DNA from 2 places in the Exiguobacterium sp. s130 genome. Region 1 is predicted to be linked to the other one. Evidence: predicted binding sites of a transcription regulator. Region 1 holds the regulator's gene; the other holds the start of a gene.

The links. The regulator LexA, encoded in region 1, represses DNA repair genes until DNA is damaged. The targets are predictions, from matches to a motif close to CGAACATATGTTCG.
Region 2: uvrB (excinuclease ABC subunit UvrB) is a predicted target of LexA. The motif match lies at 5,067-5,080, and genes of this name have one in related genera.

The regions. Positions count from the first base shown of each region.
Region 1 covers NZ_JACSNI010000003.1:375,019-382,805, forward strand. Annotated here, with positions in the region: gene dhaM (dihydroxyacetone kinase phosphoryl donor subunit DhaM) at 1-199, shown strand, start outside; gene HZS85_RS09560 (hypothetical protein) at 287-607, opposite strand; gene glpK (glycerol kinase GlpK) at 686-2,188, opposite strand; gene HZS85_RS09570 (MIP/aquaporin family protein) at 2,232-2,933, opposite strand; gene HZS85_RS09575 (metal-binding protein) at 3,120-3,590, opposite strand; gene lexA (transcriptional repressor LexA) at 3,622-4,236, opposite strand; gene yneA (cell division suppressor protein YneA) at 4,448-4,735, shown strand; gene HZS85_RS09590 (YneB family resolvase-like protein) at 4,781-5,434, shown strand; gene HZS85_RS09595 (DUF896 domain-containing protein) at 5,548-5,784, shown strand; gene tkt (transketolase) at 6,085-7,787, shown strand, end outside.
Region 2 covers NZ_JACSNI010000001.1:367,774-375,560, forward strand. Annotated here, with positions in the region: gene ftsX (permease-like cell division protein FtsX) at 1-806, shown strand, start outside; gene HZS85_RS01825 (murein hydrolase activator EnvC family protein) at 847-2,223, shown strand; gene HZS85_RS01830 (S41 family peptidase) at 2,317-3,741, shown strand; gene HZS85_RS01835 (PDZ domain-containing protein) at 3,764-4,927, shown strand; gene uvrB (excinuclease ABC subunit UvrB) at 5,134-7,101, shown strand; gene uvrA (excinuclease ABC subunit UvrA) at 7,103-7,787, shown strand, end outside.

The DNA of each region.
Region 1 (7,787 bases):
CGATGGAGTCGTCTTAACGGATATCGGTTCTGCGACGATGAATACGGAATTAGCACTTGAATTATACAGTGGCGAACGGACGGTACGTTTTATCGACGCACCACTCGTCGAAGGTGCTTTTCTAGCAGCTGTTTTAAGTGGACAGTCGAAATCCGTCGATGAGATTGAAGACGGATTAAAAAATGAGTTTGGCAAATAAGTAATAAATCCCCCATCGCGAATAGGCGAGGGGGATTTATTTCAATTACTTTTATTCATATTAAAACTTGGTAGAGAGTCTCATGAATCAAAACGACTGGAGCCATTTTTCTAACCACTCTCTAGGCAAATGAATTGTAGCTAAATCAATGGTCTGTAATTCATTTAGAGTATAACTGTTAGCAAGATACATATCCCATTGTGCATCGATATCGTTTGCTACTTCAGTCGCTTGTTCACTTAATGGATAAGTTCCACGTCCGTCAGTTGCAAGATGATAGTAATCATTATGGTAGACGTCAATCATATACCGGTAACACCAATCTGCCAATTCTTCATGTGTGATGTTGCCTTCTAGTGCGGCCAAAATGTGCTCTTTTAGCTGTTGATCAGAATAAATGGTATTCATGAGGCACCTCACGCTATATTTTCTATAAGATATCAAAAACCCGGTCCCTCTGTAAAAGGGATCGGGTTATTAATTAACTTATTTCGATGGTTTAAAGACCATTGTCGCTTCCACTGCTTTTTGCCATCCAGCATAGCGTTGTTCACGATCGTCTTCTTTCATCTCTGGTTTAAACTGATGATCGAGCTTCCATTGTTGTTTGATTTCCGCTTTATCTTTCCAGTAACCAACAGCTAATCCAGCAAGATATGCTGCACCGAGTGCAGTCGTTTCGTTGATTTCTGGACGATCGACAGGAACGCCGAGGATGTCCGATTGGAACTGCATCAAGAAGTTATTGGCTACAGCACCACCGTCGACACGAAGTGTTTTCAGTTCGATTCCAGAATCTTGTTCCATCGCTGTCAACACGTCGCGTGTTTGATAAGCGAGTGATTCAAGCGTTGCCCGAACGAAGTGCTCTTTATCTGTTCCGCGTGTTAATCCGAAGATCGCCCCACGAACATCTGAATCCCAATACGGTGCACCAAGACCGACAAAAGCAGGAACGACGTAAACACCGTCTGTTGAATCGACTTTCGTTGCATAGCCTTCTGAATCTTTCGCGTGTTTCAACATACGGAGTCCATCACGGAGCCACTGGATCGCAGAACCGGCGACGAAGATAGAACCCTCAAGCGCATATTCGACTTTTCCATCAACGCCCCAAGCAATTGTCGTCAGGAGTCCGTGGTCAGAAGAAACGGCTTTCTCACCCGTATTCATGAGCATGAAACAACCTGTTCCGTATGTGTTCTTTCCTTCACCCGCTTCGAAGCATGTTTGACCGAAGAGTGCAGCTTGTTGGTCACCAGCGATCCCAGCGATTGGCACTTCGTAACCGAAGAAGTGATACGGTACTGTTTTATCGTAGACTTCACTCGATTGACGAACTTCTGGCAACATTGATGCAGGAACACCGAGGATATCGAGCAACTCTTCATCCCATTTTTGCTCATAGATGTTATACATCAATGTTCGTGAAGCGTTCGTGTAATCCGTGATATGCGTTTTTCCACCAGACAGTTTCCAAACGAGCCACGTATCGATCGTACCGAAGAGTAATTCACCGTTCTCTGCTTGCTCACGTGCGCCTTCGACATTGTCGAGAATCCATTTGACTTTCGTACCAGAGAAGTAGGCATCAATCAAAAGTCCTGTTTTATCACGGAACTTCTGATTCAAACCTTGTTCTTTTAAGTCGTCACAGATACCAGACGTTTGACGTGATTGCCAAACGAGCGCGTGATAAACCGGTTTACCTGTTTCTTTGTTCCAGACCACTGTCGTTTCACGTTGGTTTGTGATTCCGATTCCGGCGATTTGCTCAGGTTTGATATCTGCTGTTCCGAGTGCTTCAGCCATAACAGCAAGAATCGAACCCCAGATTTCGTTTGCATCGTGCTCGACCCAGCCTGGTTGCGGGAAGTATTGCTTGAATTCCCGTTGTGCCGAGTTGACGATTTTCCCGTCGTGATCGAAGATGATCGCACGTGAGCTTGTCGTACCTTGGTCGAGTGCTAGGATATACTTGTTTTCCATTTCGAAATCCCCCTTGAGCGGTATGTGTTTGTGAAACGTGATCTTAGTAGATCAATTGATAGATGAACACGGCAAGCGCTCCGCCGATGATTGGACCAACAACTGGAATCCATGAGTAGCCCCAGTCAGATGACCCTTTATTCGGAATCGGTAAGATAGCATGTGCGATACGCGGTCCAAGGTCACGGGCCGGGTTGATGGCATATCCTGTTGTACCACCAAGTGATAGACCGATGACGACGACGAGTAAACCGACGATAAGTGGTTTTAAGCCGTCACCGAATGTCGTTAAACCGAGCGCCAAGATACCGAAGACGAGAACGAATGTCCCGATGATTTCAGAAATCAAGTTCGACGGCGTATGGCGAATCGCTGGACCTGTTGCGAACACACCGAGTTTTGCAGCTTGATCATCAGTCGCTTCAAAATGTTTCATGTAATGAAGCCAAACGAGAATGGCGCCGATGAAAGCTCCGACAAGTTGTCCGGCAATATAGACAGGAACGTCTGCCCACGGTAAATCAGAGTTTAAAGCAAGTGCAATTGTTAAAGCAGGGTTCAAGTGCGCTCCACTCTCAGCAGCGACGAATGCTCCTGTCATGACAGCAAGACCCCAAGCGAACGTGATGACAATCCATCCGCTGTTTTCGGACTTCGTCTTTCTCAAGACGACACCGGCGACGACACCATCCCCGAGCAGAATGAGGATCATCGTACCGATCATTTCTAGTACAAAGTTATTCATGCAAAAACCCTCCCTTTGGATTAAAGCAAATAATGGTCTTTCTACTTTAAATTACTCCGATTTGATAACGTTTTCAATACATATAATTGAAATATAGGAATGGAAATTTTTTATTTTAATGTTTAAAGATACGAAAAATTGGATATGAAAACACCTCGTCTTGCCTGCAAGCAAGCAAAAGAGGTGTTAACGACGACGCTTTTTTCTTTTTTTAGGTCGAAACCAACTACTGGAATAATCTAGTAGGATATGAATTGTACTCGCCACCATGATACCAATGACAAAAGCGGGTAGGGAAGCGAACCAGGAATCGATGGTCTCTGACGCGATGACTTGAAAATACAAGCTGAGAAATAATAAGGGAATCACAAGTGCAGCACTATAAAGGAGTCGAATGACATCCCCAATGATCAATCCGTGTGACCAGATCGAGCGGTGGGGCATGATCTTCACATAAGGCATCCACAGGACTCGAAATGGTCCAAAGCGATAATACGGTTCTGACTTTAAATCGAGGTCAGGTGACAACCAAAGCGTACCGACAGCGATACCGATGGCAGTCGGTAACCAATCGGTTTGTTGCGTTGCGACCGAATACGCAACGTAACCCGTCAGTGCGACGGTATTGACGGTATCATGTACATTTCCTGAAGGCATGAAAAAAGACCAGTCGTAACTGGTCCCTCCGTCAATGAATCGTCCGATACACGCCGATTACCTTACCAAGAATGGAGACATTATCGAAATACATCGGATCCATCGAGTCATTTTCTGGTTGTAGACGTACCTGTTGATCTTCTAAGAAGAACCGTTTCACCGTCGCTTCGCTATCTTCGGTCATAGCTACGACGATTTCTCCGTTTTCTGCTGTGTTTTGTTGGCGTACGATGACACGATCGCCGTCAAGAATACCTGCGTTAATCATTGATTCCCCATCGATCGTCAACATGAAGACCGTTTCGTTTCCTACATAATGTGCAGGAAGCGGGAATTGTTCTTCGATGTTTTCAATCGCTGTAATCGGAAGACCAGCTGTGACTTTCCCGATGACGGGAACATGAACGATGGCTTCCGTGATTTCTTCAGGCTTATCAAGCAATATCTCAATCGCACGTGGTTTCGTCGGGTCACGGCGAATCATTCCCCGTTTCTCGAGTCGATCCAAATGACCGTGTACCGTCGAGCTAGACGCGAGTCCGACTGCTTCTCCGATTTCACGAACTGATGGTGGATACCCCTTCAGTTTCACTTCAGAGACGATGTAGTCGAGAATCTCTTGTTGGCGCTTAGACATTTTCCGCATACGAATTGCCACCTCTTTCTGGATTGAATTTTGAAATGTAAGAATATATGTTTCTAAATTCACTATAACATAGAACAAATGAGCGTACAAACAATTGTTCGACATTTTGTGTTGACCGAACACAGGTTCTGTGTTTATTATGAGTTATGCGAACAATTGTTCCGCGAACGTTTATTCTAACTCATTCATTTCATATTTGGAGGGATTCATGATGATTCATACGATTCGTACTCATGCTTTTTCTATTCTCTTCTATGCATTAAGTATTGCCTTCGTGATCTTTTTACTCACACCACGCCCAGATGAAAAAGTAGCGCAATTGATGACGGCTTCCGTTACGGTCGATGAGAACGCTACAGTCGAACAAATTGCTGAAGTCTACAATGACGGTTCGATGTCAGATGAGGAATACGTCAACTGGTTGATCAAAAATAATGATGTTGAGACAAAACATGTCATCTCAAAAAGCAAAATCGTTGTACCAATCGCACAACAATGACAAAATGGAAAAGTTGTGAAAGAACGAACAGGGATGTGAGGTACGATGAAGGTCGTGATTTATTGTCGAGTATCGACCGAAAAAGAAGCACAAGATAGTTCGATTGAACGCCAACGGATGGAGCTTTCGAAGGTTGCTTCTCAAAAGGGATTTGATGTCGTGGACATCGTCTCTGAAAAAGAGAGTGGATATGATGTTGATCGGGAAGGGATGCTAACAGTTCTTGATTATGTGACACGCAATACGGTAGATGCGGTCCTGGTGACAGATGATACACGGATTGGTCGAGGGAATGCAAAAATCGCTATTTTGCATACATTCAAAAAACATGGGGTCCGCTTGATGACGCTTGATTCAGATGGAGAATATCAACTTGCGGATGCAGAAGCGATGGTCCTTGAGATCGTCTCACTCGTGGAAGAATACCAACGGAAACTGCATAATGCAAAAATCGCCCGTGGCATGCGGCGAGCAGTCGAACAAGGTTTTCGCCCGGAACGAAATCTCAATCGTCAAGGAGAGAACGCAGGACGTAGTCGAAAAGACGTACCGATCGAAGAAATTGTACGTCTTCGAGAACTCGGATTGACGTTTTCTGATATCGCCATCACCTTGCGGGGGATGGGGCATGATATTTCAAAAGCAACGGTCAATCGTCGATATCTTGAATACCGCGAACTGACACCTAGCCCGGAATGAGAAGCAAGTAACCCGTCGACTGACGCGGTTAACTTGCTTTTTTTTATAAGCTCTTTTACAGTAAGAATACAATTGAACAACTCAAGTTTGAGTCATAAAGAAAGAGGGATTCCATGTTATCACAAGAACAATTAGATCGAATCAATGCATTAGCGAATAAATCAAAAGTTGAGCCGTTATCGGAAGCGGAAACGGCAGAGCAAAAAGAATTACGTGCAGCGTATCTCGCAGCATTCCGTGGATCGTTCAAAAACCAACTCATGGGTATGAAAATCGTCGATGAAGAGGGAACGGACGTAACACCTGAGAAATTGAAACAAGCACAAGAAGAAGAACGGAATAAACAATAATCGTTCGTTTCTTTTATAGAAGAAAGAGGTCTCGCGTCAAGCGGACCTCTTTTTTGTTTAGAGCGAGTATCTTTTTTGTTTAGAGCGAGTATCTTTTTTGTTTAGAGTGAGTAGGTGAGGAAACATTGTACGATAGCAATACATCTTAATAGAGGACATTCATCGATTCAGACATCCTGTATGAGTCGATAGAACGGCTATAGATAGCGCATTCATTTTAATGTGACATACTATTTAGAAAAGTTGTATCACATTTAAGAGTATGCTAAAATGAGTAGGAATTTGTGAAAAAGAGAGAGGATGATTGTTTTGACGAACATGACGACAGTAGAACAATTAGCAATTAATACGATTCGTACCTTATCGATTGATGCCGTACAAAAGGCGAACTCGGGTCACCCAGGTATGCCAATGGGAGCAGCGCCGATGGCATTCTCGCTTTGGGCGGATCATATGAACCACAACCCTAAAAATCCAGAATGGTTCAACCGCGACCGTTTTGTACTTTCAGCCGGACACGGTTCGATGCTTCTCTACTCACTCCTCCACCTATCGGGATATGATCTATCGATGGATGATCTTAAATCATTCCGTCAATGGGGATCAAAAACACCAGGTCACCCGGAATACCGTCACACGGCTGGTGTAGATGCGACAACGGGTCCACTTGGTCAAGGGATCGCGATGGCAGTTGGTATGGCGATGGCAGAACGTCATCTTGAAGCAAAATACAACCGTGACGATCTCAACGTCGTTGATCACTTCACATACGGAATTTGTGGAGATGGAGACTTAATGGAAGGTGTCTCAGCTGAAGCGGCTTCACTCGCAGGTCACCTTGGTCTTGGTAAATTGGTCGTATTGTATGATTCAAACGATATTTCACTTGATGGCGATCTCGATAAATCATTCTCTGAAAACGTCCAGAAACGCTTCGAAGCTTACAACTGGCAAGTCATTCGTGTAGAAGACGGAACGGATATCGATTCGATTTCGAAAGCAATCGCGGCGGCACAAGCAGAGACGACAAAACCGACATTGATTGAAGTCAAAACAGTCATCGGTTTCGGTTCACCGAACAAATCAGGGAAGTCGGCTTCTCACGGTGCACCACTTGGTGAAGCAGAAATCAAATTGACGAAAGCAAGCTACATTTGGGATCACGAAGAGTTCTACGTTCCTGAAGAAGTCAAATCATTGTTTGACGAGCGGGTCGTCCAACGTGGTGCTTCTGCAGAAGACGCATGGAACGAGACGATGAAACAATACGAAGCAGCGCACCCAGAATTGCATGCTGAACTCGTTCGCGCAATCGCAAACGAATTGCCAAGCAACTGGGAAGCAGACCTTCCGACATACGACTTGTCGTCGAAAAAAGCAACGCGTCAAACAAGCGGTGAAGTCTTGAATGGTCTCGCGAAGAACGTTCCGACATTGTTCGGTGGTTCAGCTGACCTTGCAGGATCAAACAACACGATGCTCAAAGGCGAAGCAGACTTCGATATCGACCCAAGCGGTCGTAATATCTGGTTCGGTGTACGTGAATTCGCAATGGCAGCAGCTGTCAACGGTATGGCACTTCACGGCGGCGTCATCCCTTACGGTGCAACATTCTTCGTCTTCTCGGATTACCTCCGTCCAGCTGTTCGTTTAGCAGCATTAATGGGACTTCCATCAATCTTCGTCTTGACGCACGACTCGATCGCTGTCGGTGAAGATGGTCCAACACACGAGCCAGTCGAACACTTGATGAGCTTCCGTGCAATGCCGAACGTCACGATCTACCGTCCAGCAGACGGAAAAGAGACGATCGCAGCATGGAAAACAGCAGTTCAAGCAAAAGATAAACCGACACTCCTCGTCTTGACACGTCAAGGTCTTCCTGAACTTGAAGGTACGACGACAGAAGGTGCTGAAAAAGGTGGTTATGTCATCGCTGGTGACGTTACGAAAGCTGATACACTCTTGCTCGGTACTGGTTCAGAAGTTCACCTTCTTGTCGA
Region 2 (7,787 bases), on a different contig from region 1:
TCACGTTACTTCTCGTAGGAATATTCGCGATGCTCATGTTCAATGTCAACAAGATTTCCGATAACGTCGAAAAAGACGTTGAAATCCAAGTGTTCGTCGAACGAGAAGCAGACCAGTCGAAGATCGATTCAGTCGGTGAAGCACTCAAGCAGATGCCGGGTGTCGACTCCGTTCGTTACAGTTCGAAAGAAGAAGAACTGGACCGCTTCAAGGAGCAACTTGGCGAAGGTTCCCAGGCCTACCAGTCGGTTGAAAAGGATAATCCGCTTCATGACCGGTACATCGTCAAAGCTACCTCACCAAAAGAGACAGAAACACTTGCAAATTCCATCAAAAAAATGGAAAATGTAGATAGTGTCGAATACGGTAAGGAATATGTTAAAAAGATGTTTAGTTTCCTTGAAGGAGTTCGGATCGGTGGAATCATCCTGATCGTCGGATTGACGTTCATGGCGATGTTCCTCATTTCGAACACGATTAAAGTCACGATCTTCTCCCGTCGCCGGGAAATCGAGATCATGCGCCTCGTCGGAGCGAAAAACGGATTCATCCGTGCCCCATTCTTCGTCGAAGGATTATTGATGGGCATATTAGGTGCCATCATTCCGATCGTCGTCGTCTACTTCGGTTATGAAGTCTCCTACAATGCGATCCAACCCCAACTTTCTACCGTGAATGCGGGAATCTTCTCGTTGATTCCACCAGGTGAATTGTCGGCACAAGTCGTCTTAATCCTGCTCGGACTCGGTGCATTCATCGGTGTATGGGGATCAACGACATCACTCGGTCGTTTCTTGAAGATTTAAATCAGTTACTCAAAAATAAAATAGAGGAGAGATGCTTCTCATGAAAGTCCGATTCTATTCTGCCGTCCTGAGCTTAGCTTTGATTGGAACTAGTGTGTCCGTTGATGCCACGTCTAAAGAAGATTTGCTGAAGGAACAACAGGAGGTCGAAAGCCGTCTGAAAGAGACGGAACGATTACAGAATCAGACATCAGAGAAGTTGATCTTGACGAAACAGGAGCGTAAGGAAGCCCGTGCGCAACTGAATGAAGTCAACAGCCGTTTGGATGATTTAGCGCTTAAGATAGCCGATCAACAAGCGGCTGTTGCTGCATCTAAAGAACAATTGCGTCTGACGGAAGCAGCGATTTCCGAGACACTCAAGGAACTGCACCAGCAAGAAGAGTTGCTTGGAAGCCGATTGCGTGCCGTCCAGCAAAAAGGGGACGTCAAATACATCGAGGTCTTGCTCGACGCAAAAGACTTTGGTGATTTGATTTCGCGCTTCAGTACGGTCAGTGAGATCATCAAACAAGATGATCATGTCTTACAAGCTTACAAGGGGAACGTCAAACAACTGAGCGAACAACGGTCGGAACAAGCACTATTGCTTGAAAGCGTGAAACGGGAACAACGCAAGCTCCTTGTGCTCCAGACGCGGATCATCGCGGAGTCCGAACTGAAGCGTAAGCTCGTCGTCCAGTTGAACACGAAGGTCAAGGAACTGCAACAAGAGCAGTTCTCTAAAGCCGAGGAGGCAGAAATTCTCGCGGATCAGCGCCGTCTGATTCAAAATGAATTGATTGCCCTGCAAGAAGCCGAACGGAAAGCTAAAGAAGAAGCGAAACGGAAAGCGGAAGAAGCGGCGCGGGCAGCAGAAGCAAAACGTCAAGCGGAAGCGGCAGAAGCGGCACGTGCGGCAGAGGCGAAAAAGAAAAAATCCGATGCTCCAAGTGCGGAACCGATCATTCCTGAAGTCGAGTCACCGACTGCGACACCGGAGCAACCGGCAGATGCCGTGACGAGTCGTCCGTTCCATTTACCGGTTCAAGGATATGTCTCGTCGCCGTTCGGTCCCCGGAACAATCCGTTGACAGGAAAGCCGGAGATTCATAAAGGGATTGATCTCGTAAATGCAAAAGGAACACCGATCCATGCGGCGGCAGGTGGTATCGTTCTACGAGCCGGTAGTGCAACAGGTTACGGGAACGTCGTCATGGTGACGCATTTGATCGATGGACAGGTCTACACGACCGTCTATGCACATCTCGATTCGATCAGCGTCTCCGCCGGTCAAACAGTCATGCCGGGTAAGACGGTCGGTACATTAGGTACAACGGGCTGGTCGACAGGTCCGCATTTGCATTTCGAATTGCATAAGGGAGAGTGGGCAGTCGGACAACCGAATGCAGTTGACCCAGCACCGTACATCTTTTGACATCCCACAGAATACTGAAAAGATAGGGTAACCTATCTTTTTTTGCTATACTGAAAAAAATAATGCGTTTTTAATGGAAGTGGGGAATCAAGCGTGAAAAAATCTACAACAGCAGTGATTGCGGTCAGTACCTTCGGGCTTGGTTTAGGGGCAGGTGCCGTCGGTATGTTAGCGGCTGGCGGAACAGATTCCGTTGCAACGCAGTCATCATCTTCGAATGCGACTGGTGATTGGAAAAAAATCGACCAGGTCCGGCAGATGATCGAACAAAATTATCTAAAAGACGTGACAGATAAAGAGTTACTCGATGGTGCGTTATCTGGCATGACAGAAGTGCTTAACGATCCATATTCCGTTTATATGGATGAGTCGGAAACGACCTCGTTCAACACGAATCTGTCGTCTTCGTTCGAAGGGATCGGTGCGACGCTTGAACAAAAAGGTGAGTCGATCGTCATCGTCTCGCCGATCAAAGGATCACCTGCTGAAAAAGCTGGTATCAAACCAGGCGACGTCATCCTAGAAATCGATGGTAAGTCGACAAAAGGTCAAAAGACGGATCAAGCCGTTAAAAAAATTCGTGGTGAAAAAGGAACGAATGTCGTCCTGACGATTCAGCGTAGCGGACAAGACGCAATGGAGATCACGATTAAACGCGATACGATTCCAATCGAGACGGTCTATACGTCAACGGAGAATGTCAACGGCAAGAAGATCGGTGTCTTACAAGTAACACAGTTCTCGGAACCGACAGCAGAAGAGTTCGAGAAGGGGTTGACGAAACTCGAGAGTCAGAATATTGATGGACTCGTCATCGACGTCCGCGGAAATCCGGGTGGTCTTTTGACGGCCGTCTCGAAAATGATCGCTCCGTTCATTCCGAAAGACGTGCCGATTTATCAGGTCGAGAACAATAAAGGCGAGCGCCAGCAGGAATTCGGGAAGGCAGACGAGAAGAAACCATATAACATCGTCGTCTTAGAAGACGGCGGATCGGCCTCAGCGTCCGAGATCCTTGCAGCCGGACTGAAGGAAGGAGCTGGCGCCGAAGTCGTCGGTACGAAGTCGTTCGGGAAAGGGATCGTCCAAAGTGCGTATGATTTGAAGGACGGTAGCGACCTGAAGTTAACGACGAACAAATGGCTGACACCAGACGGAAACTGGATCCACAAAAAAGGGGTCAAGCCGACGGTCGAAGTCAAACAACCGGCGTACTTCAACGTCACGAAGATTTTGACTGATCAAAAGTCACTCGCTGTCGGCGATTACGGAAAATCAGTCGAGAATGCCCACCTCGTCCTCGAAGCGATCGGTTATGAGCCAAAAGGACAGGACGGCTATTTCGGTGACACGATGAAACAAGCTGTCGAAGCTTTGCAAAAGGATGCGAAACTTGACGTCACTGGAAAAATCGATCAGCAGACAGCGGGTGAGATGGAGACGCGTCTCCTGAAGAAACTCCAGGACGATAAGAATGACGTCCAGCGGAAAAAAGCACTCGAGGTCGCTGCTCAATAATAAGGAATGGAAAGAGGTCTGAATGCGCGTGGAATTACTCGATGAAATTGGTTGGACCGCGATTAGTCTCATCGCCAGTCCGACCTTGTGGTTAGCACTCCTTGTCAGTTGGGTCATCGGCATCCGGCGTGTCAAACGGGAACGCGGACTGTTTCGCTCCCGGACACACGGTAAACGAAGCGATGTCCTCGAAACACTTTTACCAGGCCTACTCGTCGGTCTCGTCTTGTCCGTCGTCAGCGGATGGCTCGGATTGACAGTGACACCGCAGTACGCTCTACTGTTGCTTGGACTTTCGAGCGTCCTGTTGTTGGTCGGGATCGTTCGTTTGAACCTGCCACTCTGGCCGATCTTCTTGCTTGGACTGACCGGCTGGTTCCTAATGGATTCACGTCTTGACTCGATCCGAGCGGTCGAGCCGAAGATGGTTTTATTACTTGCAACGTTGACGCTCGTCGCGGAATGTCTCCTCGTCTGGTGGCGCGGGCAGCGGCGTCTGTCACCGTCACTCGTCGTCTCGAAGCGTGGTCGCTTCATCGGTGGGCTGTCGGCAAATAAGCTTTGGCTGTTGCCGTTGCTTGTCTTTGTTCCGGGTGACGTGCTTGAAGCCTGGTGGCCACGTTACAGCTTCCCAGAGCTCGTTCCGATCGTTCTTTGGTTACCGATTGGTTTCAGCTTCCTCTTTACGGGTAAGTTGCCGAAAGAATTGATGCGTCCGCTCGTTCAAGGACGTTTGATCACGAGCCTCGTCGCGATTCTATTGACGGTTCTTGCATACGTCACCGGACAAGCTGAATGGCTGTACGGGATCGTCTTGTTGCTCGTCCTGCACATTGTGTTGCATCAGCGGGTCAAACGCTTGAACCGGGCACAGACACCGTTGTTCCTCAATGGAACGCGTGGTGCCGTCATTCTTGGAACGCTACCTGATAAACCGGCTGCTGAGATGGGCTTGATTCCAGGTGAAGCGATTTATAAGGTCAATGGTGAGAAAGTCGATTCGGAAGCATCGTTCTACGAAGCCATCCAAAAACACAAACCGTATCTGCGTCTTGAAGTCATGAACCATAACGGTGACATCCGGTTTGCGCAACGTGCCTTTTATGAACAAGATCATCATGAACTTGGTATCCTGTTCGTCAACGAGCCGGTCCATGGTCGCACTAAAGTGCGGTCCTTACATTAACGAGTACATCCCTGTCACGGAACAGCCGTGACGGGGATTTTTTTGTTGGCAGAAAAATCGAGGATCAACACTCGAAGCAAAAAGAAACTTTTGCATTTTCGAAAAAAAGGGTAACTTCCTAAAAGGAGCACTTCATAATCGAATGTTTGTTCGTAAAGTGGTACAATAAAAATAGATTTTTTAACGTGATGAGGGGGAAGCAAACGATGGATTTTGAACTCGTTTCACCATTTGAACCAGGCGGTGATCAACCGACGGCAATCGAAAAATTGGTGACTGGGCTAAAACAAGGCGAACGACATCAGACGTTGCTTGGGGCGACCGGTACCGGGAAGACGTTCACGGTCTCGAACGTCATCAAGGAAATCAAGAAACCGACGCTCGTCCTTGCCCACAACAAAACACTAGCGGGACAACTCTACTCGGAGTTCAAGGAATTCTTCCCGAACAATGCGGTCGAATACTTCGTTAGTTTTTATGATTATTACCAACCGGAAGCGTACGTCCCATCGACGGATACGTTCATTGAGAAGGACTCTTCGATCAACGATGAAATCGATAAGTTGCGTCACTCGGCAACGTCCGCCTTGTTCGAACGGGAAGACGTCTTGATCGTCGCGTCCGTTTCGTGTATCTATGGTCTCGGTAACCCGGAAGAGTACAACAACCACGTTTTGTCACTGCGTGTCGGCAATGAGATGGGGCGAAACGAGATGCTCCGTCGTCTAATCGACATTCAGTATGAGCGTAACGACATCGACTTCCAGCGCGGACGGTTCCGCGTCCGCGGAGACGTCGTCGAAATCTTCCCGGCGTCACGCGACGAACAGTGTGTCCGGGTCGAGTTCTTCGGTGACGAGATTGAACGGATCCGTGACATGGATCCGCTGACAGGTGAGATCGTCGCGGACCGCGAGCACATCTCGATCTTCCCGGCGTCCCACTTCGTGACGGGGGATACCCGTCTACAGAAAGCGATCGCGAACATCGAGAAGGAACTTGAAGTGCAGCTTGCGAAGTTACGCGAAGACAATCAGTTGCTTGAAGCGCAACGGCTCGAACAACGGACGAACTACGATCTTGAGATGATGCGTGAGATGGGCTATTGTTCCGGAATCGAGAACTACTCGCGTCACTTGAACTTGATGCCGGAAGGGGCAACACCGTATACGTTGCTTGATTACTTCCCGAAGGACTTCTTACTCGTTGCCGATGAGTCACACGTCACACTGCCGCAAATTCGCGGGATGTATAACGGAGATCAGGCGCGGAAACAAGTCCTCGTCGATCACGGTTTCCGTCTTCCGTCGGCAAAAGACAACCGTCCGTTACGGTTCGAGGAGTTCGAGGAAAAAATCAGTCAGGCGATCTATATCTCGGCGACACCAGGACCGTATGAACTCGAACATTCGAAAGAGATGGTCGAGCAAATCATCCGTCCGACCGGTCTCGTCGATCCGACGATCGAGATTCATCCGATCACGGGACAAATCGATTACTTGATGGATAACATCCGTGACCGGGTCGCGAAGAACGAACGTGTTCTCGTGACGACACTGACGAAGAAGATGGCAGAAGACTTGACCGATTACTTGAAAGAGAATGGTGTCAAGGTCAACTATATGCACTCGGAAATCAAGACGCTGGAACGGATTGAAATCATCCGTGACTTACGACTCGGGAAATATGATGTCCTCGTCGGGATCAACTTATTACGAGAAGGACTCGATATTCCGGAAGTCTCACTCGTGACGATTCTTGATGCCGATAAGGAAGGCTTCCTCCGGTCGGACCGTTCGCTGATTCAAACGATTGGTCGGGCGGCGCGGAACGCGGAAGGACACGTCATCTTGTTTGCCGATAAAGTCACCGATTCGATGCAACGCGCGATCGATGAGACGGAACGCCGTCGCGCGATCCAGATGGCGTTCAACGAAGAACATGGCATTACGCCGCAGACGATCAAAAAAGACGTGCGTGGTGTCATCAGTACGACAATCGAGAGCGACGATACCGTCGAAAAACTCGAGAAGTTCAACAAACTCAAAAAACCGGAGCGTGAAACGTTGCTTGAACAGCTTGACCAAGAGATGCGTCAAGCGGCGAAAGACATGCAGTTCGAGCGAGCTGCTGAGCTCCGCGACCTCATATTAGAATTGAAAGCAGGTGCCTAAGTTGGGAGAAAAGAAGAATCAGATTATCATCAAAGGCGCTCGCGTCAATAATCTACAAAACATCGATGTCGAAATCCCCCGCGATCAGCTCGTCGTCTTGACGGGCTTGTCCGGGTCAGGGAAATCGTCGCTTGCCTTCGACACGATTTACGCTGAAGGACAACGGCGTTATGTCGAAAGTCTGTCTGCCTATGCCCGCCAGTTCCTCGGACAAATGGATAAACCGGATGTCGATACGATTGAAGGACTGAGTCCGGCAATTTCGATCGATCAAAAGACGACGAGTAAAAACCCTCGTTCGACGGTCGGAACGGTCACAGAGATTTATGACTACTTGCGTCTGTTATACGCACGGATCGGTAAACCAATCTGTCCGAATCACGGAATCGAGATTTCGAGTCAGACGATCAGTCAGATGGTTGACCAAGTGATGGAGTTGCCGGAACGGACCCGTCTGCAAATTCTCGCGCCGATCGTTTCCGGACGCAAAGGAACGCACGTCAAAGTGCTCGACGATTTGAAGAAGGAAGGTTTCGTCCGCGTTCGTGTCAACGGAGAGACGATGGATCTCGCCGAAGAAATCACGCTTGAGAAAAACAAGAAGCACTCGATCGAAGTCGTCGTCGACCGTGTCGTCGTGCGACCAGACGTCGAAGCCCGTCTTGCGGACTCACTGGAGACTGCAC